Regions from separate parts of the Kutzneria sp. NPDC052558 genome, predicted to be linked through region 1. Evidence: riboswitches for the same ligand, from Rfam matches in the RefSeq annotation. Region 1 holds a riboswitch; each other region holds the start of a gene.
What was found. A riboswitch is a leader RNA that binds a small molecule or an ion and turns the genes downstream of it on or off. The one in region 1 is predicted to bind cobalamin.
Positions count from the first base shown of each region.

Region 2: linked by a shared signal. The riboswitch ahead of ACIG5F_RS11270 (ribonucleoside-diphosphate reductase subunit alpha) and the one ahead of ACIG5F_RS04495 (ABC transporter substrate-binding protein) in region 1 are both predicted to bind cobalamin.
Region 3: linked by a shared signal. The riboswitch ahead of cobN (cobaltochelatase subunit CobN) and the one ahead of ACIG5F_RS04495 (ABC transporter substrate-binding protein) in region 1 are both predicted to bind cobalamin.
Region 4: linked by a shared signal. The riboswitch ahead of ACIG5F_RS41285 (methylenetetrahydrofolate reductase) and the one ahead of ACIG5F_RS04495 (ABC transporter substrate-binding protein) in region 1 are both predicted to bind cobalamin.

Region 1 covers NZ_JBIUAG010000002.1:314,928-322,770, reverse strand. The annotation lists gene ACIG5F_RS04505 (SAM-dependent methyltransferase) at 1-722, shown strand, start outside; gene ACIG5F_RS04500 (Fe-S oxidoreductase) at 735-1,376, opposite strand; gene ACIG5F_RS04495 (ABC transporter substrate-binding protein) at 1,369-1,887, opposite strand; cobalamin riboswitch at 2,053-2,182, opposite strand; gene ACIG5F_RS04490 (hypothetical protein) at 2,313-3,272, shown strand; gene ACIG5F_RS04485 (LamB/YcsF family protein) at 3,358-4,128, opposite strand; gene ACIG5F_RS04480 (response regulator transcription factor) at 4,138-4,941, opposite strand; gene ACIG5F_RS04475 (AMP-binding protein) at 4,999-6,687, shown strand; gene ACIG5F_RS04470 (amino acid ABC transporter permease) at 6,746-7,615, shown strand; gene ACIG5F_RS04465 (amino acid ABC transporter ATP-binding protein) at 7,615-7,843, shown strand, end outside.
Region 2 covers NZ_JBIUAG010000005.1:65,008-72,850, reverse strand. The annotation lists gene ACIG5F_RS11270 (ribonucleoside-diphosphate reductase subunit alpha) at 1-2,001, opposite strand, end outside; cobalamin riboswitch at 2,119-2,328, opposite strand; gene ACIG5F_RS11265 (hypothetical protein) at 2,473-6,255, shown strand; gene ACIG5F_RS11260 (hypothetical protein) at 6,301-6,576, opposite strand; gene ACIG5F_RS11255 (lasso peptide biosynthesis B2 protein) at 6,611-7,018, opposite strand; gene ACIG5F_RS11250 (lasso peptide biosynthesis PqqD family chaperone) at 7,015-7,269, opposite strand; gene ACIG5F_RS11245 (asparagine synthase-related protein) at 7,276-7,843, opposite strand, start outside.
Region 3 covers NZ_JBIUAG010000015.1:78,834-86,676, forward strand. The annotation lists gene ACIG5F_RS26360 (TetR/AcrR family transcriptional regulator) at 1-371, shown strand, start outside; gene lon (endopeptidase La) at 406-2,745, opposite strand; gene ACIG5F_RS26370 (SAM-dependent methyltransferase) at 3,006-3,824, shown strand; cobalamin riboswitch at 3,968-4,112, shown strand; gene cobN (cobaltochelatase subunit CobN) at 4,077-7,730, shown strand.
Region 4 covers NZ_JBIUAG010000037.1:10,462-18,304, forward strand. The annotation lists gene ACIG5F_RS41270 (SDR family oxidoreductase) at 1-301, opposite strand, end outside; gene ACIG5F_RS41275 (cupin domain-containing protein) at 437-877, shown strand; gene ACIG5F_RS41280 (RNA polymerase sigma-70 factor) at 970-1,833, shown strand; gene ACIG5F_RS41285 (methylenetetrahydrofolate reductase) at 1,849-2,754, opposite strand; cobalamin riboswitch at 2,764-2,885, opposite strand; partial or broken gene ACIG5F_RS41290 (short-chain fatty acyl-CoA regulator family protein) at 3,041-3,151, shown strand; gene ACIG5F_RS41295 (TIGR01777 family oxidoreductase) at 3,191-4,069, shown strand; gene ACIG5F_RS41300 (DUF222 domain-containing protein) at 4,480-5,634, shown strand; gene ACIG5F_RS41305 (hypothetical protein) at 5,641-5,763, opposite strand; gene ACIG5F_RS41310 (AAA family ATPase) at 5,843-7,843, opposite strand, start outside.

The DNA.
Region 1 (7,843 bases):
GGGCGCACAACTTCGAGCGCGACCGCATGATCGGCGACCAACTGGCCCAGGTGGTGCCGGTGCGGGAGATGGCCCGCCTGAACCGCTCGTTCCTGCGCCGGGCCGTGCTGTTCCTCATCGACAACGGCATCCGGCAGTTCCTCGACATCGGCTCCGGCATTCCCACCGTCGGCAACGTGCACGAGGTCGCCCACGAGGCCGATCCGTCCTGCCGGGTGGTGTACGTGGACTACGAGCCGGTCGCGGTCGCGCACAGCCAGTTGATCCTGCGTGACGACCCCAACGCCGTGATGGTGCAGTCCGACCTGCGCGACCCCGAGCGCATCCTCAACGACCCCGAGACCCGCCGGATGCTGGACTTCGACCAGCCGATCGGCCTGCTCATGGTCGGGGTTTTCCAGTTCATCGCCGACGCCGACGATCCGGCCGGCGTGATCGCCCGCTACCGCGACGCCCTGCCGTCGGGCAGCTACCTGGCGCTGTCCCACTTCACGCCGGACAACATGGAGGAGGGCATGGCCAAGGCGGTCGGGGTGTTCCAGAACAGCGCCGAGCCCATCCACCCCCGCACCCACGCCCAGGTCACCGCCCTGTTCGACGGCTTCGACCTGGTCGAGCCGGGCGTGGTCTTCACCGCCAACTGGCGCCCCGAGTCCGCCGCCGACCAGGGCGACGACCCCGAGCACTCCGGCATCTACGCCGGCGTGGCCCGCAAACCCTGACCCCGCCGGGGTTCAGAGGAGTTGGGCGGCGGCGAGCATGCGGGCGCGGCGGACGTCGGGGTCCTGGTGGGGGCAGCTGGCGCAGGGGGCGAAGCCGGCGTGGTCGATGAGGCAGCAGGAAACCCGGCGCACCAACGGCTTCCCCTCGATCGGCACGAAGCGAGCCGGCGGCAGCGGCCGGCCCATCCCGGCCACCAGCCAGGACGCCTGCTCGACGCCACGGGCCGGATCGCCCAGATCCCGCCAGGCCCGCAGCAGGCTGTTGGCGACGGCGTCGGTGGTGATGGCCCACAGCGGCGGCAGCCGCACCCCGGACACCGCCGACAACGTCTCCAGCACCGGCTCCAGCGCGGCCCGCAAAGCCGTTGGCAGCAAGGCGACTTCGGGCAGCAGACCGCCGGGGTGGACGTTCACGACGCGGCCGTCCTCGCCGACGTGCACCCGCAGGCGGTCCAGCGCCGGGTCGGCGGCCAGGTCGATCTCGGCCAGCCGGGTCAGCAGCGAGGTCAGCACCACGCTGCTGGTGCTGTACCACCACAGGGTGCCGGCGACCCGGTTGTCGTCGGTGGACCACCGGCGGCGGTTGTCGGCCAGGAACCGCCCCATCTCGGCCGGGTCGGTCAGCGCCGTCCCGGGCAGCATCCGCTCAGCCATGGAGGAACTTCGCCAACGCGACCGCGGAGTCCACGTCCCGCCCGTCCGACACCCGGTTCGCGTACGGCAGCACGAAGAACCGCCGCTGCGCGATAGCCGGCAGTCCGGCCAGTTCCGGCCGCCCCAGCAGGAAATCCTCCATCTGCCGCGCCTGTTCCTCGTCGGCCGCGTCGATGGTGATCACCTCCGGCGCCCGCGCCACCACTTCCTCCCAGGACACGTGGATCCAGCTGTCCTGGACGTCGGTGAAGACGTTCACGCCGCCGGCGTGCGCGATGATCGCGTCGGGCGCGGCGAAGTGCCCCGAGGACAGCGGTTGCTTGTCCCCGCGGCAATCGTAGTGGAAGACCTTGGTCGCCACGGGGGCCTTGGGCCGGCCGGCCCCGGCGACCGCCCCTAGCAGAACCTGGGGCGTTCGCACCTCCCAGAGGATGGCATCACCCGGCCGGGTGGAACCGCCGAGAATGCGGCCGATCAGCACCGAGAGCGTGTCGGTGACCGGCAGTGACACGGGGCCGAGCAGCACTCCGGCCAGCAGGGCAGGACCAGGACAACGACCGAACCGGAGAGCAGCGCGGAGAACCGGGCCCGCTCGCCGGACGGCGCGGCACCGCGCGCAGGCATCGACAGCCGGCCCTCCATCACCTCGTGGACGCGCCTTGCCGTGCCGTGGCGGGCCTCCTGGCTGACGGGTGGTGCGTGCGGCGAGCGGCCTTCCCAGGCGGTGAAAAGCCCAGTGACCCATGCGTTCTCGCGCACATCCCGACCACAGTGGCGAGTGCCGCTCCGGTCTGGCGGCGGATTCCGGTCACCACGGCCCGGTCACGGTAGGCAGCGCCCGTCAACACTGTCAACGTGACCTGGTCGGGGGATGCTCCGGTTGACATCGGTGCGGTCGGTGGGGAGCATTCGCGCAGGCGAGTCGGGGAGTGAGTGGTGACCCAGCTGCGTCAAGCCGAAGTGGTGCTGCCGGTCGCCGAGAGCGGCCAGGACAGCCCGGGCTCGGCCCTTGGTGCGATAGGCGCGGTGCCGTGGCCGCGGCGGACGGCCCGACCCCGGGACCCCCGTCCGGTGCCGGCGGTGGTGCTGGAGAACGACCTGTTGATCGCGACCGTCCTCATCGGACAGGGCGGTCGGCTGCATTCGTTGTGGCACAAGCGGGAACACCGGCCGGTGCCGTTCTGCTCGCCGGCCTTCCAGCCGGCCAGCGGCGGGCCGGTGTTCGCCGCGCCGGTGCACGGCGACACGCTGCGGGTGTGGGAGTGGGACACCGCGCGCGATCTGCCCTTCCAGGTCGACTTCGTGCTGGCCGACGGGGAGTCGCTGCGGGTCGACACCAAGGTGCGCGACCCCCGCGGGCACACCGAGTGGGACGAGGCGCCGCCCGGCGAGCTGATCGCCGCCGGCTCGGGCTGGGGCGCGCTGGAGCTGACCCGCCTGGGCGTGCTGCTGCCGGCCACGCCGTTCACCGGCCTCGGCGCGCCGCAGCGGCCGTGGCTGGAGTTGTTGCACGGCAACATGATCGCCTCCGACCCGGAGCAGCCGCCCGGCCGCAGCCTGGTGTCCGCGCCGTGGCGGGCGATGCTGGAGGCGGCCCCGGAGAACTGGCTGACCGCCTACCACCTGGGCGTGGCCCGCTGGCACGCCAGGGAAAGCGAGGCGGCCGTCGCCGCATGGCGGCGGTCGATCGAGCTGGCCGTCTCGCCGTGGGCGCTGCGCAACCTGGCCGTCGCCGAGTTCCGCGGCGGTCACGTCCGCGAGGCCGCCGAACTGCTCACCGCCGCCGCCTGGTCCACTCCCGCCGTGCCGGCCCTGTCCGTGGAGGCCGTCGACCTCCTCCTGGCCGCCGGCCAGGCCGACGAAGCCGCCACCCTGCTACGCAGAGTCCCCACCTGACCCCACCGACTCGCCATTCCCCGCTTGGAAGGGGGCTTTCCTACACTCCGAGTGTAGGAAAGCCCCCTTCCAAGTGGGAGGGCGGTTACTGAGCGGAGTGGGGTGGGGCGGCGAAGGGGGTTGGGGGGAGGCCGGCGGCCATCAGAGCGGCGCGGACCCGGCGGGCGATCTCCACCGCGCCCGGGGTGTCGCCGTGCACGCACAATGATTGCGGGGCAACGGTAACGACCGTGCCGTCCACGGCGGTCACGGTGCCGTCCACAGCCATCTGCACGCAGCGGGCGACGATCTCCTCCACGTCGTGCAGCACGGCGCCGGGCAACCGCCGGGACACCAACGCGCCTGAAGGGGTGTAGGCCCGGTCGGCGAAGGCCTCGCGCACGGCGGTCAACCCGGCGGATTCGGCCTGGCGCAAGGATTCCGAGCCCGGCAGGCCCAGGATCGGCAGCGTCGGGTCGTACCGGCGCACGGCCTCGACCACGGCTGCCGCCTGTTCGGCGTGCGTCACGATCGCGTTGTAGAGCGCCCCATGCGGCTTCACGTAGCGCACGCGCGTGCCGGCGATGCGGGCGAAGCCGTCCAGCGCCCCGATCTGGTAGATCACGTCGTTGGCCAGCTCGGCCGGGTCCACGTCGATGAACCGGCGGCCGAAGCCGGGCAGGTCCCGATAGCCGACCTGGGCCCCGATGACCACGCCCCGCTCGGCGGCCCGCTCGGTCACCCGCCGCAGCACCGTCGGGTCCCCGGCGTGGAAGCCGCACGCGACGTTCGCGCTGGTCACGACGTCGAGCAGGGCCTCGTCGTCGCCCAGCCGCCACGCCCCGAAGCCCTCGCCCAGATCGCTGTTCAAGTCCATGGCCCCAACCTAGGGCAGCAGGCCGAACCGCCGGGCGGCGACCACCGCGGCCAGCCGCGAGTGCACGTCCAGCTTGCGCATGGCGCTGCGCAGATAGGCCTTCACGGTCTCCGGCCGCACCCCGATCCGGGCCGCCACCTCGGCATTGGTCTGCCCCAAGGCGATCCCCGACAGCACGTCCAACTCCCGGGCCGACAGCGACGGCACCGCGGCGTCGGAAGGGGCCCAGGAGGACGCGAGTCGGGCGCAGACGTCGTGCACCCGTTGCCGCAGCGCATCATCGGTGACCTCGGCCGCCAGCTGGCGCAGCTCGGCGTGCGCGGCCCGCACTTCCTCCCAGCCGCGAGGCACCGTCACGTCCTCGATACGGCTACGCTGCGCGTCCCGCACCGCCAGCCCCTGCTCCAGGTCCCGGGCCGTCTCCCGCGCGGCGGTGAGCACCCGGTCGCCCAGCGGCAGCGCCTGCCGCAGCGCCCCGTACAGCACGGCCCGCACCACCCGGTTGACCACCACCGGCACGGCCACGATGGACCGCAGCCCCTCGGCCGTCACCGGCAGGTCGTACTGGTGGCTGATGCCGGCGGCCTGCGGGTAGTCGGTGACGGCGACCGGCTTGGCCAGGTCCAGGGCCTTGCCGCCGAGGCCGTTGCCCCGCACGACCATCAGCCCGGACAACGCGGTGGTGCTGGTCCCGACCAGCTCGGACAGCTTCACCCCGGTCGAGTGGGCCAGCCCGCCGAAGGCGACCGGGAGGCCGGTGGCACGCCGCATCGTGGCGAGGGCCCGACGGACCTCAGTCGCGTCTTCCTGCATCGGGGTCCCCCTTTCCGGGGGTAGCGGACTGCGCTGTCCGGCACCACCATCGCCTGCGTGACCGATACCGCGTTTCGGGCGGCCCGCGACCTGCTGCTCGCCCACCGAGAAGACTACGCCGCCGCCCGGGACGGTTTCCGCTGGCCAGAGCTGGGCGAGTTCAACTGGGCCCTGGACTGGTTCGACACGATCGCCGCCGGCAACCAGCGGCCGGCGCTGTGGATCGTCGAGCAGGACGGCAGCGAGCGGCGGATCTCGTTCGAGCAGATGGCGAAGCGGTCCAACCAGGTCGCGAACTGGCTGCGCGGGCACGGGGTCCGCCGCGGCGACCGGATCATCCTGATGCTGGGCAACCAGGTCGAGCTGTGGGAGACGATCCTGGCGGCGATGAAGCTGGGGGCCGTGCTGATCCCGGCCAGCACCCTGCTCGGCGCGGCCGACCTGCGCGACCGGGTCGAACGCGGGCAGGCCAAGCACGTCGTGACCGGTCTGCCCGGCAGTTACGCCGATGTGCCCGGCGACTACACCCGGATCGCCGTGGGCGCGCCGGCCGAGGGCTGGCTGGACTACGCGGATTCCGCTGCCGCCGACGACACCTTCACGCCCGACGGCGTCACCCGGGCCGACGACACGTTGCTGCTGTACTTCACCTCCGGCACCACCGCCCAGCCGAAGCTGGTCGAGCACACGCATGTCTCCTACCCGGTCGGGCATCTGTCCACTATGTACTGGATCGGGCTGGAGCCCGGCGACGTGCACCTGAACATCTCCTCCCCGGGCTGGGCAAAACACGCGTGGAGCAACGTGTTCGCGCCCTGGAACGCCGAGGCGACGGTGTTCGTCTACAACTACACCCGGTTCGACGCCGGCCGGCTGATGGCCGAGATGGACCGCTGCGGGGTGACGAGCTTCTGCGCGCCGCCGACGGTGTGGCGGATGCTGATCCAGGCCGACCTGACCGCGCTGAACACCCCGCCGCGCAAGGTGGTCGGGGCCGGCGAGCCGCTCAACCCCGAGGTGATCGACCAGGTGCGCAAGGCATGGGGTGTCACGGTTCGGGACGGCTTCGGCCAGACCGAGACCACGGTGATGGTGGCCAACACCCCGGCTCAGCCGATCAAGCCGGGCGCGATGGGCCGTCCGGCGCCGGGCTACGAGATCGTGCTGGTCGACCCGGCCACCGGCGAACTCGGCGACGAGGGCGAGATCTGCGTCGACCTGGCGAAGCGCCCGTTGGGGCTGATGGTCGGCTATCACGGCGACGACGAGCGCAACGCCGAGGCCATGCGGGGTGGCTACTACCACACCGGGGACGTCGGTTCCCGCGATGTGGACGGCTATCTCACCTACGTCGGCCGCGCCGACGACGTGTTCAAGGCCTCGGACTACCGGATCTCGCCGTTCGAGCTGGAGTCCGTCCTGCTGGAGCACGACGCCGTCGCCGAGGCCGCGGTGGTGCCGTCGCCGGACCCGGTTCGGCTGTCCGTGCCCAAGGCCTACATCGTGCTCGCCGCAGGTTGGGCCGCCGACGCGGCCACCGCGGAGGCGATCTTCGCGCACTCCCGCGCGCATCTCGCGCCGTACAAGCGGATCCGCCGGCTGGAGTTCGCCGAGCTGCCCAAGACGATCTCCGGCAAGATCCGCCGGGTCGAACTGCGTGGCTTCGAGCACGACAAGCGCGCTGAGGGCGAGCGTCCACATGGTGAACACCGTGAGGACGATTTCCCCACACTTCGTGGTCAGTAGCTTCCCACTCCATAGGAATCGTTGACGCGTCACGGGGTGCGCTGTTCGGATGGGTCGCGTGACCCTGTCCGTACCGCGCCCCACCGCGTCGGCGCCCGACGACACCGCCGACCTCCGTGTGGTGCCCGCCCGCTATCCCTGGCGGTGGGTGGGCATCGCCGTCGTGCTCGTGCTGCTCGCGCAGTTCGTGCACGGCCTGGCCACCAATCCCGGTTGGGACTGGCCGACCTTCGCCGCGTTCTTCGCCAGCGGCGCCGTGGTGACCGCCCTGGGCGTGACCCTCCAGCTGACCGCCTACGCCACCGTGCTCGGCTTCGCCGTCGGCGTGGTGCTGGCCCTGATGCGTCTGTCGCACAGCCGATTCCTGCGCACCGTGGCCTTCGGCTACGTGTGGGCGTTCCGCTCCATCCCGCTGATCGTGCAGATCATCTTCTGGTTCAACGTCTCCTACCTCTACCCGAAGCTGGGCTTCGGCATCCCGTTCGGGCCGGTGTTGTTCACCATCCCCACCCAGGACCTGTTCTCCCCGCTGGGCGCGGCGGTGATCGGTCTGACGCTGCACCAGGCCGCCTACTCGGCCGAGATCATCCGGTCCGGGGTGCTGGCCGTGGACTCGGGGCAGCTTCAGGCCGCCGCCGCGCTGGGCATCCCGCGCGGCCGGCAGTTCCGGCGAATCGTGCTGCCGCAGGCGATGCGCTCGATCCTGCCCAACGCCGCCAACGAGGTGATCTCCCTGCTCAAGGGCACCTCGATCGTCTCGGTGGTGGCGATCAACGAGCTGTTCTACCAGGTGCAGGTGATCTACGGCCGCAACGCCCGGGTGGTGGCGCTGCTGATGGTGGCCACCGTCTGGTACGTGGTGCTGACCTCCGTGCTCTCGCTGGTGCAGCACTACGTGGAGCGGCACTTCGCCAAGGGGGCCCGGTGATCGAGATTCGGGACGTGCACAAGAGTTTCGGCGCGCACGAGGTGCTCCGGGGCGTGAGCCTGAACGTGTCCGCCGGGGAGGTGGCCGTGGTGCTCGGGCCGTCCGGCTCCGGCAAGTCCACCCTGCTGCGCAGCGTCAACCACCTGGAGAAGGTCGACCGCGGGCAGATCCGGGTCGACGGCGAGCTGATCGGCTACCGCCGCCGTGGCGACAAGCTGTACGAGCTCA
Region 2 (7,843 bases), on a different contig from region 1:
CTGGTCGCGGGTCTGCGCGGTCCACAGGCCGTGCTGCTTGAGCTCCGCGACGAGATAGGTGTTGACCTGCAAGAACTCCCCGGACAGGGTCTCCCGCTTGAACACGTTGGACACCTGCGGCTCGATGCACTCGTAGCAGCCGGCGATCGAGGCGATCGTCGCCGTCGGCGCGACGGCGATCAGCAGCGAGTTGCGCAGGCCGCTCTCGGCGACCCGCTCGCGCAGCGCGGCCCAGCGCTCGGTCTGCGTCGGCGTCACGCCCCACAGGTCGGGCTGGAGATCGCCCTGGGCCGCCCGGGTCTGGTTGTAGGCCGGGTGCGCGCCGGCCGACGCGGCCAGGTCGGCCGAGGTCTCCAGGGCCGTGAGGTAGATCTCCTCGGCGATGCGGGTGGACAGCTGCTTGGCCGCGGCCGAGTCGAAGTCCAGGCGGTGCTTGAAGAACACGTCCTGCAAGCCCATCACGCCCAGGCCAACCGGCCGCCAGCGCGGGTTGGACCGGCCGGCCGGCGCGGTCGGGTAGTAGTTGATGTCGATCACGCGGTCCAGGAACGTGACCGCGGTGCGCACGGTCTCGCGCAGCTTGTCCCAGTCCATGGAATCGCCGAGCACGTGCGCGCCCAGGTTGACCGAGCCGAGGTTGCACACCGCGGTCTCGGTGTCGCTGGTGACCTCCAGGATCTCCGTGCAGAGATTGGACAGGTGCACCACGTTGCCCGGTTCGGCGGTCTGGTTGCAGGTGCGGTTGGCGGTGTCCTTGAAGGTCATCCAGCCGTTGCCGGTCTGGGCCAGCGTGCGCATCATCTTGGCGTACAGGTCGCGGGCCTTGACCGTGCGCACGGCCCGGCCGGCCTGCTCGGCCGCGCGGTAGGCGCGGTCGAACTCCTCGCCCCACAGGTCCGGCAGCTCCGGCGTCTCGTCCGGGTCGAACAGCGACCAGTCGGCGTCGGCCTCGACCCGGCGCATGAACTCGTCCGGGATCCAGTTGGCGATGTTCAGGTTGTGCGTGCGCCGCGCGTCCTCGCCGGTGTTGTCGCGCAGCTCGAGGAACTCCTCGATGTCCGGGTGCCACGTCTCCAGGTAGACGCAGGCCGCGCCCTTGCGCCGGCCGCCCTGGTTGACCGCCGCCACCGACGCGTCCAGCGTGCGCAGCCACGGCACGATGCCGTTGGAGTGGCCGTTGGTGCCGCGGATCAACGCGCCCCGGGAGCGAACCCGGGACCACTGCACGCCGATGCCGCCCGCGAACTTGGACAGCTGCGCCACCTGCGCGTACCGCTCGTAGATCGACTCGAGTTCGTCGCGCGGCGAGTCGAGCAGGTAGCACGAGGACATCTGGGTGTGCCGGGTGCCCGAGTTGAACAGCGTCGGCGAGCTCGGCAGGTACGCCAGCGAGGACATCAGGCGGTAGAAGCGGATCGCCTCGCCCGCGGTGTGCGACAGGCCGCAGGCCACGCGCAGCAGCCAGTACTGCGGGCGCTCCACCACCGTGCGCTTGTCGGGGTGGCGCAACAGGTAGCGGTCGTACACCGTGCGCAGGCCGAAGTACTCGAACCGCCGGTCGGCGTCCGCGTCGATCGCGTCGTCCAGCTTGCGGGCGTGGGTGGCCACGAACTTGGCCGTCTCGTCGCCGATCAGGCCCTCGCGGTGGCCCAGCGCGATGCTCTGGCTGAAGGAGTGGACGCCCTGGAGGCGGACCTCCTTGTCGATGTACGCCGCCAGCAGCTGGGCCGCCAGCTTGGAGTACTCGGGCTCCTCCGACACCAGCTCGGCCGCCGTCTGGATGGACAGCCGGTCCAGCTCCTCGGTGGTCGCGCCGTCGTACAGGCCGTTGATCGTCTTGGTGGCCACCCGCAGCGGGTCCACCTCGGCCAGCCCGACCGCGCAGCGCCCGACCGCCTTGACGATCTTGTTCACGTCGACGGCCTCGAACTCGCCGCTTCGTTTCCTGACCCGCATCGTCGGGTGGGGATCGGTGTCTACCCGCACCACTGTCTGCGTCACAGCCTGAGCTCCTCGCACGCTGTCGGCCTTTGCGGGCGGCGCGCGAGGACCCACCGGCAGGCGCCGGCCGGCGATCCCCCACGCCCTCCCTCGGGGCCTGGACACGAGCCCGTTCACGGTGCGAACGGGCGAGCGGGCAGGTCTTCGGACTCACGGGCATGCCGGCAGGCACCTACTGGCCGTCGCTTCCCAGGCCACCGCGGCCCAGTGCTTCGTTACGGCGGTCGTTCCCGTTCACCGCTGCGGGGCAGTCCCGGATTCGCACCGGGTTCCCTCTTACGACGACCGCCCTGGCGGGACGGCCGAACCAGCTCGGTGAGCACAATACATGGGCGGCGATCAGTCGCAAGCACCCACATGTTGTGCCGGCGTGTCCCACCGACTGCACGATCGGGCACCGTGAGCGACGATGTCGCGACTCTGCGTGGCTATCCCGGTAGACAGGATCCAGAGGTCTGCCGAGGAGGGGCTGTGCCACGACCCGAACGACCGCTGGACCCGACGCACGGCGCGGTGGGCGCGTTCGCCGCCGACTTGCGCCGACTGCGGGAGCGGGCCGGCCGCCCGACATACCGGGAGCTCAGCCAGGCCGCGCACTACTCGCCGACGGTGCTGTCACAGGCCGCCGCCGGACGGAAGCCGCCCACGCTGGCGGTCACGCTGGCCTACGTCACGGCCTGCGGCGGCGACCCCGAGCACTGGCGGGCCCGCTGGCACGAGCTCACCGCCCAGATCGGCGGCGATATCGACAACCGCGACCCCGGTTGCGCGCCCTATCTGGGGCTGGCACCGTTCGAACCCGATGACGCCGACCGGTTCTTCGGCCGGGACGAGTTGCTCGACGACCTCGTGACCCGGGTGAGCCAGCGACGGCTGGTCGGCGTGTTCGGCGCGTCGGGCTCCGGGAAGTCCTCGCTCGTGCGGGCCGGACTGGTGGCCATGGCCCGCAAGCAGGGACTGATCGCGACCGGGCCGACGCTGTTGCTCACCCCGGGACCACATCCGATCGAGGAGTTGGCCGTCCACCTGGCCGCGGCGAGCGGACTGTCCTCAGTGGAGTTACGGGCGGAACTCGCCGCCGCACCGGACAACCTGCGGCTGCGGGTGCGCCAAGCCCTGCACGACGAACCGGACGACGTCGACCTGTTGGTGGTGGTCGACCAGTTCGAGGAGGTCTTCACCCTCTGCCACGACCCGGACGAGCGAGCGGGGTTCATCGCCGCGTTGGTGGCGGCCACCAGCGCGCCGGGCAGCCGGGTCCGAGTGGTGCTCGGGGTGCGGGCCGACTTCTACGGCCATTGCCTGCGACACCCCGAGTTGGTGGCGGCGTTGCGGGACGCCCAGGTCCCCGTCGGCCCGCTGAGCCCGGAGCAGTTGCGGGAAGCCATCATCCAGCCCGCGGTGCATGCCGGGCTGACTGTCGAATCCGCGCTCGTGTCCCGGCTGATCGCCGACGCCGCCGGCCAGCCGGCGGTGCTGCCGCTGGTGTCGCACGCGCTGATGGAGACCTGGCGTCGGCGACGCGGCACCCGGCTGACGGTCGCGGGCTACGAGGAGACCGGCGGCCTGCACCAGGCCATCGCCCACACCGCGGAGCAGGTCCACACCGCACTCGACGCCACGCAGCGCGAGATCGTCCGCGGCCTGTTCCTGCGGTTGACCGCCTTCGGCGAGGGCACCGAGGACACCAAGCGCCGCGTCGCCCGGACGGAACTGGACGCCGATCCCGACACCGCCGTGGTGCTGGAGAAGCTGACCAGCGCCCGGCTGCTGACCGCCGACCGCGACAGCGTGCAGATCACCCACGAGGCGTTGATCCGCTGCTGGCCCCGGCTGCGCGGATGGCTTGCCTGCGACCGGGACCGGCTGCGCGCCCACCGGGAACTCACCGAGGCCACCAACGCCTGGGAGCTGGTCCACCGCGACCCAGGGGCGCTCTACCGCGGCGCCCGGCTGGCGGTCGCCCGCGATCGGCTCGGCGCCCACGACACGACGCTGACCGCACGAGAACGGGAATTCCTCGAGACCAGTCTCGCGGCGGAGGCCGCCGAGCAGGCCAGCGAGCGCCGCCGCAGCCGCCGGAGCCGCCAACTCACGGCGCTGCTGGCGGTTCTTCTCGTGCTGGCCGTGATCGCCACCGGGATCGCCGTGCGGTCCCAGTACGCGATCGCGCAGGAGCGCAACGCGGCCATCGCCGGCAAGGCCGCCCTCGACGCCGCCGCGCTGCGCGAGTCGAACCCGGCGCTGTCGATCCAGCTCAGCCTCGCCGCCTACCGGCTCTCCCCCACGCCGGGGACCCGTGACGGCCTGCTCAGTGCGTTGGCCACGCCCTACGCCGCCAGGATCACCGTGCACACCGACACCGTCGAGGCGGTGTCCTATAGCGATGACGGCCGGCTGCTGGCGTCCGCGAGCGCGGACAAGACCGTGCGGATCTGGGACGTGTCAACGCCTCTGCGCCCGTCCGCGGTGGCCACGATCAGCGGCGACGCCGCCGTGCGCGGAGTGCGGTTCGCTCCCGGCGGCCGGATCATGGCGACGGCCGACGCCGGAAGCACTCCGCGGGTGCGGTTGTGGGACATGAGCAAACCTCAGCAGCCACGCCAGCTGGCCACTCTCCCCGTCGACGCCGGCATGGCGGCCTTCAGCGGCGACGGGCGCCTGCTGGCCACCGGATCCGCCGACTCGGTGCGCCTGTGGGATCTGACCGACCCCAGCACCCCTCGGGCAGTCGGCGCCGTCCCGATCACCTCGGGCCGCGTCCGCGCGATCGATCTCAGCCCGCACGGCCCCCTCCTCGCGGTCGCCGGCCCCGGGGACGGCTCCGGCCTGTGGAACATCGCCGACCCGGCACACCCCGTGTCACTGTCCACGGTGCACGGCAGAGTGCGGGCGGTGTTCAGCCCGGACGGCCGTGTGCTGGCGACCACCGACGACCGCGACAGCACGCCGAGGCTATGGGACATCAGCGATCCCGGAGCGCCGCAGCGGGCGGCCGTGCTGGTCGGGCACACCGCCAGCGTCAACACTCTCCGGTTCGCGCCCGACGGGCACGGCCTGGCCACCAGCGGCGACGACAACACGATTCGCCTGTGGGACACCACCGATCCGCGCCAGCCCCACCTCGCCGCCAGCCTGACCGGCCACACCAACACCGTGTACGCGCTGGCGTTCAGCCCCGACGGGCGGACCCTGGCCTCCGGGGCGGGCGACACCACGGTGCGGCTGGCCGATCTGTCCGGACTGTTCCTGGCCGATCACGCCGACACCGTCGTCGCGGCGGCGTTCAGCGCCGACGGCCGGATGAGCGCCACCGCGAGCATGGACCACACGGTTCGGCTGGCCGACACCACCGATCCGCGCGATCCGCGCCCGCTGGCCATCATCGACCACCCCGATGCCGTGTTCACCGCGGCGTTCAGCCCGGACGGACACCTGCTCGCCGTCTCCGGCCGCGACCACACCGTGCGCCTGTGGGACATCACCGAGCCTCGCCGGCCCCGGCCGGCGGGCGTGGTCACCGGGCACGCCGACGCGGTCTGCCAGGCGGTGTTCAGCCCCGACGGGCGCCTGCTGGCCACCGCGAGCTGGGATCACACCGCGCGGCTGTGGGACATCACCACTGCGGCGTCGCCACGTCTCGTCGGCATCCTGACCGGCCAGACCGACGTGATCTCCGACGTGGCCTTCACCCCGGACGGACATCGGCTGGCCACCGCCAGCCAGGACGTGCGGCTGTGGGACATCACCGATCCGGTGCGGCCACAGCTGTTGGCGGCCGTCGGCGGCGACAACATCACACGGGTGGCCATCGGCGCGGGCGGCCACCTGCTGGCCACCGCCAGCCAGGACCACACCGTGCGGCTGTGGGACATCAGCGATCCGCGACACACCCGCGGCGTCGCGGTCATCACCGCGCACACCGACTCCGTCGACGCGGTGGCCTTCAGCCCGGACGGTCGGCGGCTGGCCACCGCGGGAGAGGACCGTGCGATCCGGCTGTTCGACATCACCGATCCCACGCGGCCGCAGGACGCCGGCGTGTTAGCCGGCCACACCGCCACTGTCGCGCGAGCGGTGTTCAGCCCGGACGGGCACACCCTGCTGACCGCCGGCGCCGATCACTCCGCGCGGCTGTGGGAGACCGACATCGACGCGCTCGCCGCCCGCGTCTGCGCCCTCGCCCGGCCCGCGATCACCCCGGCCGAATGGGACCGACACTTTCCCGAACTGCCCTACCAGCCGCCGTGCTGACAAGCCCGATGGGGCGCCCCCAGGGCGCCCCATCGGAACTCATGCTCAGTACGGGACCACGACGAGCGCGAAGTAGCCCGCGAGGTAACGGTTGTCGCAGACGTAGCCTTGCCAGTTCCCCTGGTAGACCCCGAGCGCGCCGATCGAGTCGCAGTCGAGATACAGCTTGTAGTAGCCGTAGATGTACGGGGTTCCCGTCACGGCCTTCGCCGTCGCCGGCGCCGGGGCGGCCGAGGCCGTCGTGGCGCCCATGAGACCCACCCCGAACAACGCCGTCGCGGCGGCGCACGCCGCGACCGTCCGCTGAAGCCAAACGCGCATGGTCAATCGTCCTTCCTGTTGGTGTACTTGGTGATCACCCGATGGGTCCGACGGTCACCAGCGGCCGCATCTGCGTGGTGGACACTGGTTCGTCCACCGGCCGGTTGTCCGCCTCGACCCAGGCGTGGGCCCGGAACGGGATGGTGCGCACCCCGGCGTGCCAGGTGGGCCACGATCCCCTTGCCCGGCACAGCAAGGCGGTCGCGATCGACCGCGGCAGGCAGCCTTCGCCCGCGCACCGCACGCTGACCGCGGTGACGGTCCGCCGAGCCCGGCTCGCCTCCGCGTAGCTGGCCGGCCGGGCGCCCCGGGCGGCCACGGTCAGCACCCGGCGGATCCTGGCCGGCGGAAGTCGCCCGATCAGATGGCCGGCGCCGACCGCGAGCAGCGCCAGCACCCGCCGGTGCGCCGCGACCCGCAGCGGCCCGGTCGGCGCGCTCATGGCGTCACCAAACCGGTGGCGCGCAGCCGATCGATGATCGTGCCCGCATCGCTGAGCGCGCGTTCCCGGTCGACGGCGTACCGCTCGACGAGCGCCGTCGCGGCCTCCTGCTGCCCACCGCCGCCGATCAGAGTGCTCAGCACGAGGGCCCCGCTGCCGTTGACCTGGTAGTAGCGGCCGGTGCGCTCGTCCAGCAGCACCATGCCGTCCTCGACGGTGACCGTGGACACTTCCGCCCGCAGGGTCGCCATCGCCGATCACCTCGCTTTCACTGGGGTCGTCGCCCGCGCGCGGAGCCATGTCTCCACCGCGAAGGTCATCTCCAGGTAGTAGACGGGCAGCTGCGGCGGATACAGCACGAGCGCCGCCTGCCGCAGCGCGTCGCCGTCGACCAGCCCGAGCCGGGCCATGTGGGAGTCCGCCAGCAACTCGGCCAGCTCGGCCCGCTGGGCCGCCAGGCCGCTGTGGATCTCCCGCGAGAACTCGCTCTTGCCGCGCCGGGCCAGCACCTCGTCGGGCACGACGCCGCGCATCGCCGCCAAAGTGAGGGGTTTGAAGGTGAACGGCGTGGTCCGCTCGTGCAGACGCACCGCAAGGCAGGCCTGCACAACCTGGTCGTCCAGGAAGGGATAGTGGAACGGCACCCCTGCCTGTGCGGTGAACCGGCCGATCTGCCGGCACATCCGCGTGGACGCGATGATCTGCGCCAACGCCATGTGCCGACCTCGGGTGGGGGCCAGCGGGCTCGCCTGGCCGGCTTCCGCGCGGATCAGCTGCCGCAGGCGTTCCCGCGCGTCGGCGGTGATCCACGGGGGCAGCGTCGGG
Region 3 (7,843 bases), on a different contig from region 1:
CCGAGCTGGGCGGCCGGGCCCCGCTGGGGCCGAATGCCTTGCGCACAGCCAACTTCGCGATGCTGGCCGCCGCCGGGGCGACCGAGGACACCACCACGGCCGCGGCGCTGCTGGGCGTCGTCTCCAACTACGTGCACGGGGCCGTGCTGTCCGAGCTCTCGGAGCTGGAAGCCGTGCGCCGCAGCGGAATGAGCAAGGACGAGTTCCGCGCGGCGGTCTCCCCGTACGTCAAAGAGGTCGTCGTGGACAGCGGCGCCTATCCCGCGCTGCTGCGCCGGATGATCGAGGCCGACGACCTCAGCTACGAGGACCAGTTCGCCTTCGGGCTGCGCTGTGTGCTGGCGGGCATAGAAAAGAGCGTGGCCCGCTGAACAGAAGCGGGCCACGCTCGGCTATTCGGTCGGCTCAGGCGCTGAGCACCGGCGCGTTCACCGGCTGGAGCGCGATCTCCAGCACCTCGCGGACATCGGCAACCAGGTGCACCTCCAGCTGCTCCCGGACCGCGGCCGGCACGTCGTCCAGGTCCGGCTCGTTCCGCTTGGGCAGCAACACGGTCGTGAGGCCGGCCCGGTGCGCCGCCAGCAGCTTCTGCTTGACGCCGCCGATGGGCAGGACCCGTCCGGTCAGCGACACCTCGCCGGTCATGGCCACGTCCGAGCGGACGGGACGGCCGGACAGCAGCGACGCCAGGGCCGTGGTCATCGTGACACCGGCGCTGGGGCCGTCCTTCGGCACCGCGCCGGCCGGCACGTGGACGTGCACGCCGCGGTCCTTCAGGTCACCGACCGGCAGCTCCAGCTCGGCCCCGTGCGAACGGAGGTAGCTCAGCGCGATGTGCGCCGACTCCTTCATCACGTCGCCCAGCTGCCCGGTCAGCGACACCCCGGTCGAGCCCGTCTCCGGGTCGGCCAGCGAGGCCTCGACGAACAGCACGTCGCCGCCGACGCCGGTGACCGCCAGGCCGGTGGCCACACCCGGCACCGAGGTGCGCTCGGCCGACTCCGGGGTGTGCCGCGGCCGGCCGAGGAAGTCCGGCAGGTTGTCCGCGCCCACAGTCAGCGGGAGCTTCTCCTCGTCCACGGCCGCCTTGCGCAGCACACGGGCGATCGACCGCTCCAGGTCGCGGACCCCGGCCTCCCGGGTGTACTCCGCGGCCAGCCGACGCAGCGCGTCCTCCTTGACGGTGACGTCCTCGGTGGTTAGACCGGCGCGCTCCAGCTGGCGGGCCAGCAGGTGGTCACGGGCGATGACAACCTTCTCGTCCTCGGTGTAGCCGTCCAGCCGGACCAGCTCCATGCGGTCCAGCAGCGGGCCGGGGATGGACTCCAGCACGTTGGCCGTGGCCAGGAACACCACGTCCGACAGGTCCAGCTCGACCTCCAGGTAGTGGTCCCGGAAGGTGTGGTTCTGGGCCGGGTCGAGCACCTCAAGCAGGGCCGCCGTCGGGTCGCCGCGGTAGTCGGAGCCGACCTTGTCGACCTCGTCCAGCAGCACGACCGGGTTCATCGAGCCGGCCTCCTTGATGGCCCGCACGATGCGGCCGGGCAGCGCGCCCACGTAGGTGCGCCGGTGGCCGCGGATCTCGGCCTCGTCCCGCACGCCGCCCAGGGCGACCCGGACGAACTTGCGGCCCATGGCCCGCGCCACCGACTCGCCCAGCGAGGTCTTGCCGACGCCGGGCGGGCCCACGAGCGCGAGCACGGCGCCGCTGCGCCGGCCGCCGACGACCCCGAGGCCCTTGTCCTCCCGGCGCCGCCGCACCGCGAGGTGCTCGATGATCCGTTCCTTCACGTCGTCCAGGCCCGAGTGGTCGGCGTCCAGCACCGCCCGCGCGCCCTTGATGTCGTACGCGTCCTCGGTGCGGGTGTTCCACGGGATGTCCAGGACCGTGTCCAGCCAGGTGCGGATCCAGCTGACCTCGGGGGACTGCTCGGAGGTGCGCTCCAGCTTGTCCACCTCGGCCATCGCGGCCTCGTGCACCTTCTCCGGCAGCGTGGCCGCCTCGACCCGGGCCCGGTAGTCCTGCTCCTCGGACGCCGGCTTGCCGTCCAGCTCGGCCAGTTCCTTGCGGATGGCCGCCAGCTGCTGGCGCAGCAGGAACTCCCGCTGCTGCTTCTCCATGCCCTCCTTGACGTCCTTGCGGATCGTCTCGGCCACGTCCAGCTCGGCCATGTGCTCACGGCCCCAGGCCAGCAGCTTCTCCAGCCGCTCGCGGACGTCGACGGTCTCCAGCAGCCAGATCTTCTGCTCGTCGGTGATGTAGGAGGCGTAGCCGGCCAGGTCGGCCAGCGCCGAGGGGTCGTCGACGCCCTGCACCGAGTCGACCACCTGCCACGCGCCCCGCTGCTGGAGGATGGAGGTGACCAGGGTGCGGTACTCCTTGGCCAGCTCACGGGTGGCGTCGTCGACCGCAGGCTCGTCCTGGATCTCGGCCTCCACCCACAGCGCCGCCCCGGGGCCGGTCGTGCCGGTGCCGATCCGCACGCGGTCGGTGCCGCGGACCACGGCGGCGCGCTCGCCGCCGGGCAGCCGGCCGATCTGGGTGATCACTGCCAGGGTGCCCACCTTCGCGTACTTGCCCTCCAACCGGGGCACCAGCAGCACCTTCGAGCCGGTGTCGCCGGCCTGCGCGGCCTCGACGGCGGCGCGGATCTCCGCGTCGGCGAGCTTGACCGGCACCACCATGCCGGGCAGCACGACCACGTCGTCCAGCGGGAGCACCGGGAGTGCCAGTGTTTCGCTCACGTCTTCCTCCAAGGTTGAGTCGTACTGGCTCAACCAACTGGAGCTCGGATGTGTTCCCGAAGTTGCGTTCGCTGATGGCGATCAGCATTTGTGACGCTGCGTGACCGCCAACCGCGCCCATCGGGACTGGACCAACGGGTGCAACGCGCGGTGATCCGACAAAATGCCTGCGTGTTCGTGACCCGTGCGCGGTGGACACCGACCGGGGCCACCTCCACCATTAACACGATCGGGTGAATCTAGGGGAAGGGGTCGCGCCGATGCACCGTCCTCGGTGGATACCGGCCGACGTCGACCTGGACCGCCCCAACCCGGCCCGGATCCTCGACTACTTCCTGGGCGGGGCCCACAACTTCGCGGTCGACCGGCGGGCGGCCAAGCAGGCCGTGCAGGCCATGCCCGAGGTGGCCAACGGCATGCGGGCCAGCCGGTCCTTCCTGCGGCGGGCGGTCACCGCGCTGGTCGAGGCCGGCGTCGACCAGTTCCTCGACCTCGGCTCCGGCATTCCGACCGTGGGCAACGTGCACGAGATCGCCCACCGCCTCGCCCCCGACGCGCGGGTGGTCTACGTGGACAACGAGCCCATCGCGGTGGCCCACAGTCGGACCATTCTCGGCGCCAACCCGCTGGTCGCCTCGGTGCGGGCCGACCTGCGCCACCCCGATTCGGTGCTGAACCTGCCCGCGGTCCGCGACATGATCGACTTCTCCCGGCCGGTGGGGCTGATCGCCATCGCCGTGCTGCACTACCTGCCCGACGACGACGATCCCCAGGGTCTGGTCGAGGCGTACCGCACCGCGCTGGCCCCCGGCAGCTTCCTGGCCCTGTCCCACGCCACCGTCGATTTCGTGCCCGAGGACCAGCTCCCGGGGGTGAGCCGGGTCGAGGGCATCTACCGGCAGATCAGCGCCCAGCTGCACCCCCGGCCGTACGGCGAGGTCGCCAAGTTCTTCACCGGCCTGGACCTGGTGCCGCCGGGCGTGGTGCCGGTGCGGCAGTGGCGCTCGGAGTGGAGCGAGCAGAACGAGGGCAAGGTCCACCTCTCCTACGGCGGCGTCGGCCACAAGCCCTGTCTCTGACTCTGACTCTGACGCTTGGAAGGGGGCTTTCCTCCACTCCGAGTGAAGGAAAGCCCCCTTCCAAGCGCGAAGATGCTCTCGCTGGGGCTGGGTGGGGGCGGGGGGTGGCTAGGCTGGGTCGGACCAGACGGCGGTGGGAGCGAGGAACCCGGTGGGAGTCCGGGGCGGTCGCGCCACTGTGAAAGCCAGACACTCCACCACCGGCCGTGATGTCTCTACCCGGGGCGCGGGACCCCGAGGAGGGTACGGCTGATGACTTCGCGCGTCCTGCTGCTTTCGACGGCAGACACGGACCTGTTGGCGGCGAGGGCCAGCGGGGCCGACTACACGGTCGGCAACCCGGCCCGGCTGGAGGTCGAGGAGCTGCCGGGGCTGCTTGCCGAGGCGGACCTGGTGGTGGTGCGGCTGCTGGGCGGCAAGCGGGCCTGGGAGGAGGGCCTGGACGCGGTCCTGGCCGGCGGCAAGCCGGTGGTGTGCCTGGGCGGGGAGGCGACGCCGGACGCGGAGCTGATGGCGGCCTCGACGGTGCCGGCGGGGGTGGCCACGCAAGCGCTTGCCTACCTGGTGGAGGGCGGCCCGGCCAACCTGGGCCAGCTGGCCAACTTCCTGTCGGACACGGTGTTGCTGACCGGCGAGGGCTTCGAGCCGCCGGCGCGGACCCCGGTGTTCGGCGTGCACGGGAAGCGGCGGCGCCAGGAGGGCAAGCCGACGGTGGGCATCGTGTTCTACCGGGCGCACGCGCTGGCCGGGAACACGGCGTTCGTGGACACACTGGCCGACGCGGTGGAGGCGGCGGGGGCCAACGTGCTGCCGGTGTTCTGCGGCTCCCTGCGCGGCCTGGCCGGCGACGAGTCGGATGGCCTGCTGGAGACGTTGGGCCGCTGCGACGCGGTGGTGGCGACGGTGCTGGCGGCCGGCGGGGCGGTGGCGGCGGACGCCAGCGCGGGCGGCGATGAAGACGCCTGGGACGCGGGGGCGTTGGCGCAGCTGGACATCCCGGTCCTACAAGGACTCTGCCTCACGTCGTCCCGGGCGACCTGGCGGGACTCGGACGCGGCGCTGACGCCGATGGACGCGGCGATGCAGGTTGCGATCCCGGAGTTCGACGGCCGGCTGATCGGGGTTCCCTTCTCCTTCAAGGAGAACGGCCCGGACGGCATCCCGGTGTACGTGGCCGACGCGGAGCGGGCCGCCCGCGTGGCCGGCACGGCGGTGGGGCTGGCGCGGCTGCGGCACCTGGAGAACAAGGACAAGAAGGTCGCGATCGTGCTGTCGTCGTACCCGACGAAGCACGCCCGGGTCGGCAACGCGGTCGGCCTGGACACGCCGGCCTCGGCGGTGATCCTGCTGCGGCGCATGGCCGAGCAGGGCTACGACCTCGGCGGCCTCGATGTGTCCACACTGGACGGCGACACGCTGATCCACCGGCTGATCGCCGCCGGCGGGCACGACGTGGACTGGCTGACCGAGGAGCAGATGTCCGGCGCGGCCATCAAGGTCCCGGCCGCCACCTACCGGACCTGGTTCGACGCGCTGCCACAGTCCTTCAAGGACGGTGTCGCCGAGCACTGGGGCGCGGCCCCCGGCCAGCTCTACGTGACCGACGACGAGATCTACGTGGCCTCGCTGCGCTTCGGCAACGTGATGCTGATGATCCAGCCGCCGCGCGGCTTCGGCGAGAACCCGGTGGCCATCTACCACGACCCGAACCTGCCGCCCTCGCACCAGTACCTGGCCGCCTACCGCTGGCTGGAGCACGAGTTCGGCGCGCACGCGGTGCTGCACCTTGGCAAGCACGGCACGCTGGAGTGGTTGCCGGGCAAGGGATTGGGCCTGGCCGACGACTGCGCGCCGGACGCGGTGCTCGGTAGCCTGCCGATGATCTACCCGTTCATCGTCAACGATCCGGGCGAGGGCACGCAGGCCAAGCGCCGCGCGCACGCCACGGTGGTCGACCACATGATCCCGCCGATGGCCCGCGCCGACACCTACGGCGACATGGCCAAGCTGGAGCAGCTGCTCGACGAGTACGCCACCGTGCAGGCCCTGGACCCGTCCAAGCTCGCCACCGTGCGCGGCCAGATCTGGGAACTGGTCACCAGCGCCAAGCTGCACCACGACCTGCACCAGGCCGAGGTCCCCGGCGAGGACGACTTCGACGACTTCGTCATGCACATCGACGGCTACCTGTGCGAGATCAAGGACGTGCAGATCCGGGACGGCCTGCATGTCCTCGGCCGCGCCCCGGAGGGCGAGGAGCTGGTCAACGACGTGCTGGCGGTGCTGCGGGCCCGCCAGGTGTTCGGCGGCAAGGTCGGCGCGATCACCGGACTGCGGGCGGCGCTGGCCGTCCACTTCGGACTGGACGAGGAGGCGCTGCTGGCCGACCCCGGCGCCCGCGTCGATGCCGGCCGACTGTCCGAACTGGTCGAGGGTCCAGCCCAGACCGGCGCGGACGTGGTGGACCTGCTGGAGGAGCTGGCCCGCCGGCTGGTGACGGGCGTGCACGACAACGGCTGGGCCACCGACGGGATCGTGGAAACCGTGCTGGGGCAACGGGTCGAGAGCGTGGAGCAGGTGCTCGGCTTCGCCCGGGACGAGGTGGCGCCGCGGCTGGCCCGGACCACCGACGAGATCCGCAACGTGCTGCGGGCGCTGGACGGCCGGTTCATCGAGCCGGGGCCGTCCGGTTCGCCGACCCGGGGCCTGGTGTCGGTGCTGCCCACCGGCCGCAACTTCTATTCCGTGGACCCCAAGGCGATTCCGTCCCGCAACGCCTTCGACGTGGGCTCGGCGCTGGCCGACTCCCTGCTGGCCCGGCATCACGAGGACACCGGCGAGTGGCCGCGCAGCGTGGGCCTGACGGTGTGGGGCACCTCGGCGATGCGGACCCAGGGCGACGACATCGCGGAACTGCTGTGGCTGCTGGGAACCCGGCCGGTGTGGGACGACGCGTCCCGCCGGGTCACCGGCTTCGAGATCGTTCCCGTTCCGGAACTGGGGCGTCCCCGGATCGACGTGGTGGTCAGGATTTCCGGCTTCTTCCGGGACGCCTTCCCGCACGTGGTCGCGGTGCTGGACGACGCGATCGCCGCGGTGGCCCGGCTGGACGAGTCCGACGAGGACAACTACGTGGCCGCCCACTTCCGCCGGGACCTGGCCGAACACGGCGACCAGCGCCGGGCGACCACCCGGATCTTCGGCTCCAAGCCGGGCGCGTACGGCGCCGGCCTGCTGCCGCTGATCGACTCCCGGAACTGGCGCGACGACGCCGACCTGGCCGAGGTCTACGCCACCTGGGGCGGCTACGCCTACGGCCGCGGCCTGGACGGCGCGCAGGCCCGCGACGACATGGAGACGGCCTACCGCCGGATCCAGGTGGCGGCCAAGAACGTGGACACCCGCGAGCACGACATCGCCGACTCGGACGACTATTTCCAGTACCACGGCGGCATGGTCGCGATGGTGCGCTCGCTCACCGGCGACAACCCGGCGGCCTACGTGGGCGACTCGGCGGTGCCGCACGCGGTGCGCACCCGCACGCTCGGCGAGGAGACCAAGCGGGTGTTCCGAGCCCGCGTTGTCAACCCCCGTTGGATATCGGCCATGCGTCGACATGGTTACAAGGGCGCCTTCGAGTTGGCGGCCACTGTGGACTACCTGTTCGGATTCGACGCGACCGCCGGAGTCGTGGACGACTGGATGTACGCGCAACTTGCAGAATCGTACGTTTTTGACAAGGAAGTCCAGGACTTCATGCGCAAGTCGAACCCGTGGGCGCTGCGCGGCGTGACGGAGCGCCTGTTGGAAGCAGCCGATCGGGGACTGTGGGCGCAGCCGGACGAGACCGTTCTCGACCAACTGCGCACGGTCTATCTGGAACTGGAAGGCCAGTTGGAGGAATAACCGGCGCCGTTTGACCCCAGACCGGTGACTTCGCGGGCATTTCGGGTCCGAAGGTCCTTTAATGACAGGAGACGCCGACGCGGGTTCGCCGCCGCCGGGAGGTGGCGGTGAAC
Region 4 (7,843 bases), on a different contig from region 1:
GGTCGATGCCGATGATCGACAGCGCCACGTAGTGGCCGACGCCGGCCTCCCGGGCGGCCTCGGTCAGGTTGCCGGTCGAGGTGGTGAAGAAGCTCATCACGTCGTCGTCGGCGAACGACGGCGAGTTGGACACGTCGACCAGCACGTTCGCGTCCTGAAGCACCTCCTTGAGCCCCTCGCCGGTCAGCGTGTTCACACCGGTGCTCGGCGCGGCGGCGACGGCCTCGTGGCCGGCCTCGGTCAGCCGGCGCACCACGCCCGAGCCGATCAGGCCGGTGCCCCCGATGACGACGATCTTCATGGTTCCTCCCCGTGTTCGCGGTGGCTCGCCAGCTAGGACCGGGCAGCCCTCAGGTTTGTGACACCCCGGCTGTCACACATCCGGGGCCGGCCCGGTCCTAGCTGATCGTCAACCCGAGAACCGGAGGAGCACACCGTGGACGACTTCTACGCCGCCGGACCGCCGCCACAGCTGGACGTGGTGGCCACCGTGCCGAACGCGCCCCAGATCCACGCGCAGGCCGAGGCGATGACCATTCTCGTCACGCTGCCGCCCGACAGCCCCGGCGCGCCGCCGCACCGCCACTCCGGCCCGGCCTACGGCTACGTGGTCAAGGGCGAGATCGTCTTCGAGCTGGAGGGCGAGCCGGCGCGGGTGGTCAAGGCGGGCGAGGCGTTCTGGGAGCCGGGCGGCGACGTGATCCACTACCAGGACGGCAACCACCTGGCCGACGCCGAGTCGGCCTTCGTGGTGACCATGTTCTGCGTGCCCGGGCAGCCGATGCTGGTGCCGGTCAGCGCCGAGGAACTGGCGCTGCGCAAGGACCGCCGCGCGCCGGTTTCCGTTGGCAGGACAGGCGTTCAGCCCAACGGATGATGCCAACGGGGTCCGTGGGCGCTGGGTGGGCGACGGGGCTGGCGTACGCTGCGGAGGCACCGCGCCAGCCCCGTCGAAAGGGACCACACAGCATGGAGACGACGCTCGACGACGCGGCCGCGGTCTTCGCCGAGGTGCGGCCCCGCCTGTTCGGCATCGCCTACCGCATGCTGGGCACGGCCGCCGACGCCGAGGATCTGGTGCAGGAGGTCTGGATCCGCTGGCAGACCTGCGATCGCTCGGCGGTGCGCAACCCCGCGGCCTACCTGGCCACCACCGCCACCCGGCTGGCCATCAACGCCACCCAGACGGCCTACGCGCGGCGGGAGAGCTACGTCGGGCCGTGGCTGCCGGAGCCGATCGACACATCGGCCGACCCGCAGCTGGGCGCCGAGCGGGCGGCCGCGCTGGAACTGGGTGTGTTGCTGCTGCTGGAAAAGCTCACGCCGACCGAGCGCGCCGCCTACGTGCTGCGGGAGGCGTTCGACTACCCGTACCAGCAGATCGCCGAGATCGTGCAGACCACGGAGGCCACCGCCCGGCAGTACGTCAGCCGCGCCCGCAAGCATCTGGCGGCCGAGCGCCGGGCCCCGGTCGACCCGGACGAGCAGCGGCGGCTGCTGACCGCCTTCGTCAAGGCGGCGCAGGCCGGGGACCTGTCGGCGCTGGAGGAGCTGTTCGCCGCGGACGTCGTCAGCTACTCCGACGGCGGCGGCGTCGTGCGGGCCACGAAGCACGTGGTCAGGGGCGCGGACGCGGTGGCCAAGCTGGTGCGCGCCTGGTCGACCAACTTCTGGGACGACGTGCGGGCCGTGCCGGCCGCCCTGAACGGCGCGGATGCCGTGCTGCTGCAACGCAACGGCGAGACGATCGGCGTGCTGGCCGTGGCCGGATCGGCCGCGGGCATCGACGAGGTGATGTGGGTGCTGAACCCGGCCAAGCTCACCGCGCTGTGAGCTCGGCCGGTCGGCTCAGGCCCGGGCCGGCAGCAGGCCCAGCCGGCCGACCACCTCGGTGGTGGCCCTGGACATGTTGAACGTGTAGAAGTGCACGCCCGGCACGCCCTCGTCGATCAGGCGCTGGGCCAGTTCGGTGACCACGTCGATGCCCTCGGCCCGAAAGGCCTTCGGGTCGTCGACCAGCGGTTCGAGCCGCCGCGCGATCGACGCCGGCACTGGGGCGCCGGACAGCTCCACGGTCTTGTGCAGCGTGCGAGCCGTGGTCAGCGGCAGAATCCCGGGCAACAGCGGGGCGTCGCAGCCCCGCGCGGCCATCCGGTCCCGCAGCCGCAGGAAGTCCTCGGCCTCGAAGAACAGCTGCGCGATGGCGAAGTCCGCGCCGGCCCGGAACTTCCGCACCAGGTACTCGGTGTCGGTGTCGAGGTCGGCCGAGCGGGGATGCCCGTACGGGAAAGCCGAGACTCCCACACAGAAGTCGCCGAGCTCCCGCACCAACGAGACCAGTTCCTCGGCGTAGGTCAACCCCTGCGGGTGCTTGACCCACTCCCCCATCGGGTCGCCGGGCGGGTCGCCCCGCACGGCCAGGATGTTGCGCACCCCCACCGCCGCGTACCAGCCGATGACGTTGCGCAGCTCGGCGACCGAGTGGTCGACGGCGGTCAGGTGCGCCATCGGCAACAGGGACGTCTCCTGCACCACCCGACCGGTGGTGCGGATCGTCCGGTCCCGACTCGACCCGCCGGCCCCGTAGGTCACCGACATGAACGCCGGGTCCAGGCCCTCCAACTGCCGGATCGCCAGCCAGAGCCGCTGCTCGTCGGCGGCGTCACGGGGCGGGAAGAACTCGACCGAGAACACCGGCCCCGGCCCGTTCAGGCGATCCAGCACATGCGCGCACTCCACGCGTGTCAGCTCCATCCTCGTGGACAACACAGCCGTGCCCGCGGCCGGTGTCTGACTCCCGGCCCGTGGAGCCGGTCACAGTGGCGGGACCGTGCCGGATTCGCACCGGCTTCCCTGCACCGCGGGCCTCGGCCAGACGATACCGGCCGAGGCCCCGCGGGTCCCGCACACGCCCGCCATTCGGAACGACAACGGAGGAAACAGCCAGATCTTTCAGGCCAGATGCCTGGCGTGCTGAGGTTCACCCCGGTGGTGAACGACGTCAGCAGCTCGGCGGGGTTGCGGTAGGCGGGGTTGCGGTAGTCGCACCTGCGACCGGCCGCTGTGCCCCCAGCGCGCCGCCCCGCAGATCGGCCGGCCGCTGCGCGCCAACGAGAACCGCAGTACCTTCGTGCCGTACCCGGACTGCTAGCGTTAACGGTGTTAACCGAGCCGCGAGATGGGGAGTCCGATGCGTGTAGTGGTCGCCGGGGCGTCCGGGGTGATCGGGACCGCGCTGACACCGGTCCTGCGTTCCGCCGGACACGAGGTCCTTCGCCTGGTCCGCCGCTCCCCCACCGCCGCCGACGAACGCCAATGGGATCCGGTGGCGGGTTCTCTTGAGGACGGGGCGCTGGACGGCGTCGATGCCGTGATCAACCTGTGTGCGGTCGACACCACCGCTCGGAGATGGACACCCGAGTTCAAGCAGGAGCTCATCGACAGCCGCGTCGTGCCCACACGGGTGCTGGCGGAGGCAGTCGCTTCCCACGGCGTTCCCGCGCTGTTGAACAGCTCGTCCGTCGCCTACTACGGCGACACCGGCGACACCGTCGTCGACGAGTCCGCGCCTGCCGGGTCCGGATTCCTCGCCGACATGGACCGCGAGCGTGAAGAGGCTGCCGCTGCCGCCTCGGACGCTCGGGTTGTCTTGCTGCGCACAGGGATTGTTCTGTCGCCTACCGGCGGTTTGCTCGGGCAGCTGCGGCCCATGGTCGCCTGGGGCGCGGGAGGCCGCATGGGGACTGGACGGCAGTACCTCGCATGGATCTCCCTCCACGACGAGGTCTCCGCCATCAAGCACGTTCTCGAACACCCCGAGATCACCGGCCCCGTCAACCTGTCCGGGCCCCAACCCGTCACCAACGCCGAAATGGTCCGCGCCGTCGGCCGCCTCCTCCACCGCCCCACCCCATGGGTCTACCCGCCCCGGCTCCTACGACTGTTCGCCGGCGAACTCGCCGACGCCGGCGCCCTCACCGGCCAACGCGCCGTCCCCGACGCACTGCTGCGCCACGGCTTCGAATTCCGCCATCCGACCGTGTCGGTGGCACTGGCGGCTGCTTTGTAGGAGGTTCTTGGGGGTGGGGGTGGAGGTGGGGGTGGGTCTGTGGTTCTTGCGCTGATCGGGTGCTCGCCACACTTTCATGTGCACCGGCTGGCAGGGCTGCGCTTGCCCCACCGCTAGGGCGTGTCTACCGCTGGGTTCAAATGCTTTAGCCCTTGCCGTGTCTGGCTGGAGTGCCGCGAGTCAGGTGGGGGGTGGGGGTCGTGGCGCGGTGGCGGGAGGGTGGGTGGTGCGGTTTACAGAGGGCTTGGGACGTGGGAGGGGGGTGGCTTTGGTTGTTTGGTTGCCGTTTGGGGGGTGGGCGCGTTGCTAGGTTGGAAAGCGCTTTCCTGAAGGAATCTTCAGGGTGGACACGATCGGGTAATCCTTGTCTGGCAAGGGGATTTGTCTCTGGTGAGTGGTAAGATGGGGGTATGTCAGCGAACCCAGAATTGCCAGTCGACGCCGAGAGGTGGCGACTGAGCGACGGGGCGCTGCGCAGTGACGGGAAAAGGCGGGAGCGGCGACGTAAGGCCGACTACCTGGGGCAGGTCGAGGATGTGCGGGAGTTGTGGAACCGCACCAACCGGACCAAGGACGATCGGGCGGCGCTGGTCGCGGATCTGACAGTGGAGTGGGAGATCACCCGGGGTGAGGCCCGGGAGCTGGTGCGGCACGCGGAGTTGTTTCAGCGGGACGCGGTCCGGGAGGTGGCGGCCGAGGCGTTGCTGAGCAGGCAGCATCTGGTCGTCATGGACAAGACGCTCGCCGAGGCGCCGGAGCCGGACCGGGAGAAGGTCGAGGCGGCGTTGGTGCGATACGCGGCGACGCTCGACCTCGGCCAGTTCAAGGACGTCGCCCAGCGGATCCTGGTGTTGCTGGACCAGGACGGGAAAGCGCCTGATGACCGGGAGTCAGCCCGGCCCAAGCGGACGTTGACCATCCGCAAGCGCCGCAACGGCGGGGACATCGACGGGTTCCTCGACCTGGAGAGCCTGGCGCTGTTGGAGGCGCTGATCAGCCCGTTGGCCAAGCCGACATCGGCTGAGGACCCGCGCACGACCGCCGAGCGGCAGGGCGACGCGCTGGTGGAGATCCTCGAACTGGCGGCCGGCTGCAAGGACCTGCCCGAGGAGGGCGGGGAGAAGCCGCACATCGCCCTCACCATGTCGTGGAAGGACTTTCAGGAGCAGCGGGGCACCGCCGACCTGGCGGGCATGGGGCCGCTCAACGCCGCCTCGGTGCGCAGGATCGCCTGCGACAGCACGATCCTGCGGGTGGTGCTCGGGGCCAGGTCCGAGGTGCTGGACATCGGACGGGCCAGCCGGACCATCCCCAACGCGATACGCAGAGCACTGATCATCCGGGACAAGGGGTGCGCGTTTCCGGGATGTGGAAGGAAACCCCGGCAATGCCACGCGCATCACGTGGTGGAATGGGCTGACGGGGGGCCGACCAGTCTGGACAATCTGGTGCTGCTGTGCAGCGCCTGTCATCGGCTGATCCACCACAGCGACTGGACGGTGGAGATCAACGAGGGGCTGCCCGTGTTCAGCGACGGACACGGGCGGTGGCGAAAAGCGGGCTAGAGGCGATCACCGGAGGCCGAGCGCGGCATGGACCGCGAACGGGTCACGGGCTGAGAGCTCGGCGGACTGCACCAGCACCCGCTTGGTGGCGTAGACGGCCTCGATGGGGAGCTCGACGAGCACGGTCACCACCCACGAGTCGAAGCTTTTCGGGCGGCGTTGCCGATCATCGGGCCGGCCGGGCTGCGCAAGTCGTTCATGGCGGCGCTCACAGCGAAGAAGTAGCCAACTCGCGCCGCGAACTGATGCCGAGCTTGGTGAACACCTTGCGCAGATGCCATTCCACGGTGCGCGGGCTGAGGAACAGCGCGGCAGCGATCTCCGGATTGGTGCGGCCGGCCAGCGCCAGCCGCGCGATCTGCGCCTCCTGCGGGGTCAACTCCTCGGCCACGCCGGCGCCACGCTTGCGAACGGTCTCCCCCGTCGCGGCCAGCTCACGGCCGGCGCGCTCGGCGAAGCCGGCGGCCCCGGCGGCCAAAAACGCCTCATAGGCCGGCCGGAGCTGGTCACGGGCGTCGGCGCGCCGGTTCTCCCGGCGCAGCCACTCCCCGTACAGCAGCCGCGCGCGGGCCGCCGACAACGCCAACGGCAGCCGGTCGATCGCTTCGCGAAACTGATCGTCAGTCGGGCTGACGATCGCGTCGGCCAGGGCCTGGGCGCCCAAAGCCCAGTCGGTGCCGGCCGGAACGGTGTGCTCGGCCAAACGGTCGCGGGCCTCGGCCGCCGCGGCGGCGTCGCCGGCATGGGCGGCGGCCTCAACCAGTTCGGCCCACGGGGAAATCCCGAGATGCCGCCCGACACGGGCGGCGGCGGCCTGGGCGGCGGCATAGCGGCCAAGGCCGTTGTAGAGCACGGACAGGGCGTGGTCGGCCATGGCGGTGAGCCGCTGCTCGCCGCGCTCGGCGGCGTCCCTGGTCACGGCCTCGGCCAACTCGACGGCCGGCTTTTCCTTGCCCTGCAAGGCAAGCAGCATGAGCTCGGCGAACGGGTTGCCGGCCAGGCCGGTGGCTTCCCGAAGCGTGCGGGCCTCGTCGAGCAGCGCGGCGGCCTCGGTGAGACGGAGATCGGCCAACAGGGCGCCGGCCCGTGCGGTCAGCGCCGTCGGCAGGACGGACAAGGTGCCGGTGGCCCTCGCCTTGGCCAGCGCCACCCCGGTGATCCGCCGCCACGCCTCGTCGTCCCAGATCTCCATGGCGACCGGGGCGATGAGCAGCCGCGGTTCCTCGGTCAGCGCCCGCCTCAGCTGCGGCAATGCCGGCACGTAGCCGTCGAGTGCCCAGGTCACGACGCCGGTGAGCAGCAGTCCGGCCGGATCTTCGGCCGTCGGCAAAGCCCGGGCGGCCTCGGCGGCCGGACGCAGGTCCTCGCCGGCGTGCACCGCCGCGCCCAGCGCCGCCAGGTACGCCTCCCGAGCGGCGGTGAGATCGAGGTCCGCCAGTCGGCAGGCGGCGGCGAGCAGCGGCGGCCCGGCCGCGCGGCCGCGGTTGACGGCGAACGCGACCTGGGCCCGCAGCCGCTCGACTTCGGCCTGCTGCAACGGTTCGAGCGGGCCGAGTTCGGCCGCCGCCAACAACTCCGGCACCTGGGCCGGCTGCCCGGCGGCGAACCGGGCCTGGGCGGCGGCCAAGGCCCGGGCAGCCCGGTTCTTGGGGTCGGCGGACAGTTCGGCGGCCCGCTCCAGGAAGGCGGCGGCCGCGGCGTGGCCGCCCCGGGACCGGGCCCGCTCGGCCGACCGGGACAGCTCGGCGGCGACCTCGTCGTCCAGCCCGAGGGTGGCGTGGGCGCGGTGCCAGGCCCGGCGGTCGGGCTCCTGCCGGGGATCGGTGACGTCGGCGAAAGCCTGGTGCACGGCGCGAATCTCGGCCGGGGTGGCCGAACACCAGCTGGCCGAGCGGACCAGCGGATGCCGGAACCGCACGCGGGCCCCGAGTTCCAGCAGCTCGGCCGACTCGGCCGGGGCGGCGGCGTCCGCGCCGACGCCGAGCCGGGACAGGGCCCGCCACAGCAGCGGGACGTCGCCCAGCGGCTCGACGGAGGCGGCCAGCAGCAGCGTCCGGGTGTCCGGCGGCAGCTCGGCGATGCGCCGCTGGAAGCCCTGTTCGATCCGGCTCGGGATGGGGCCCGCGGTCCGGCCGCCGAGGCCGAAGGCCAGTTCCGCCGGCGTGCGGCCGCGCGGAAGTTCCAGCAGTGCCAACGGGTTTCCGCGGGT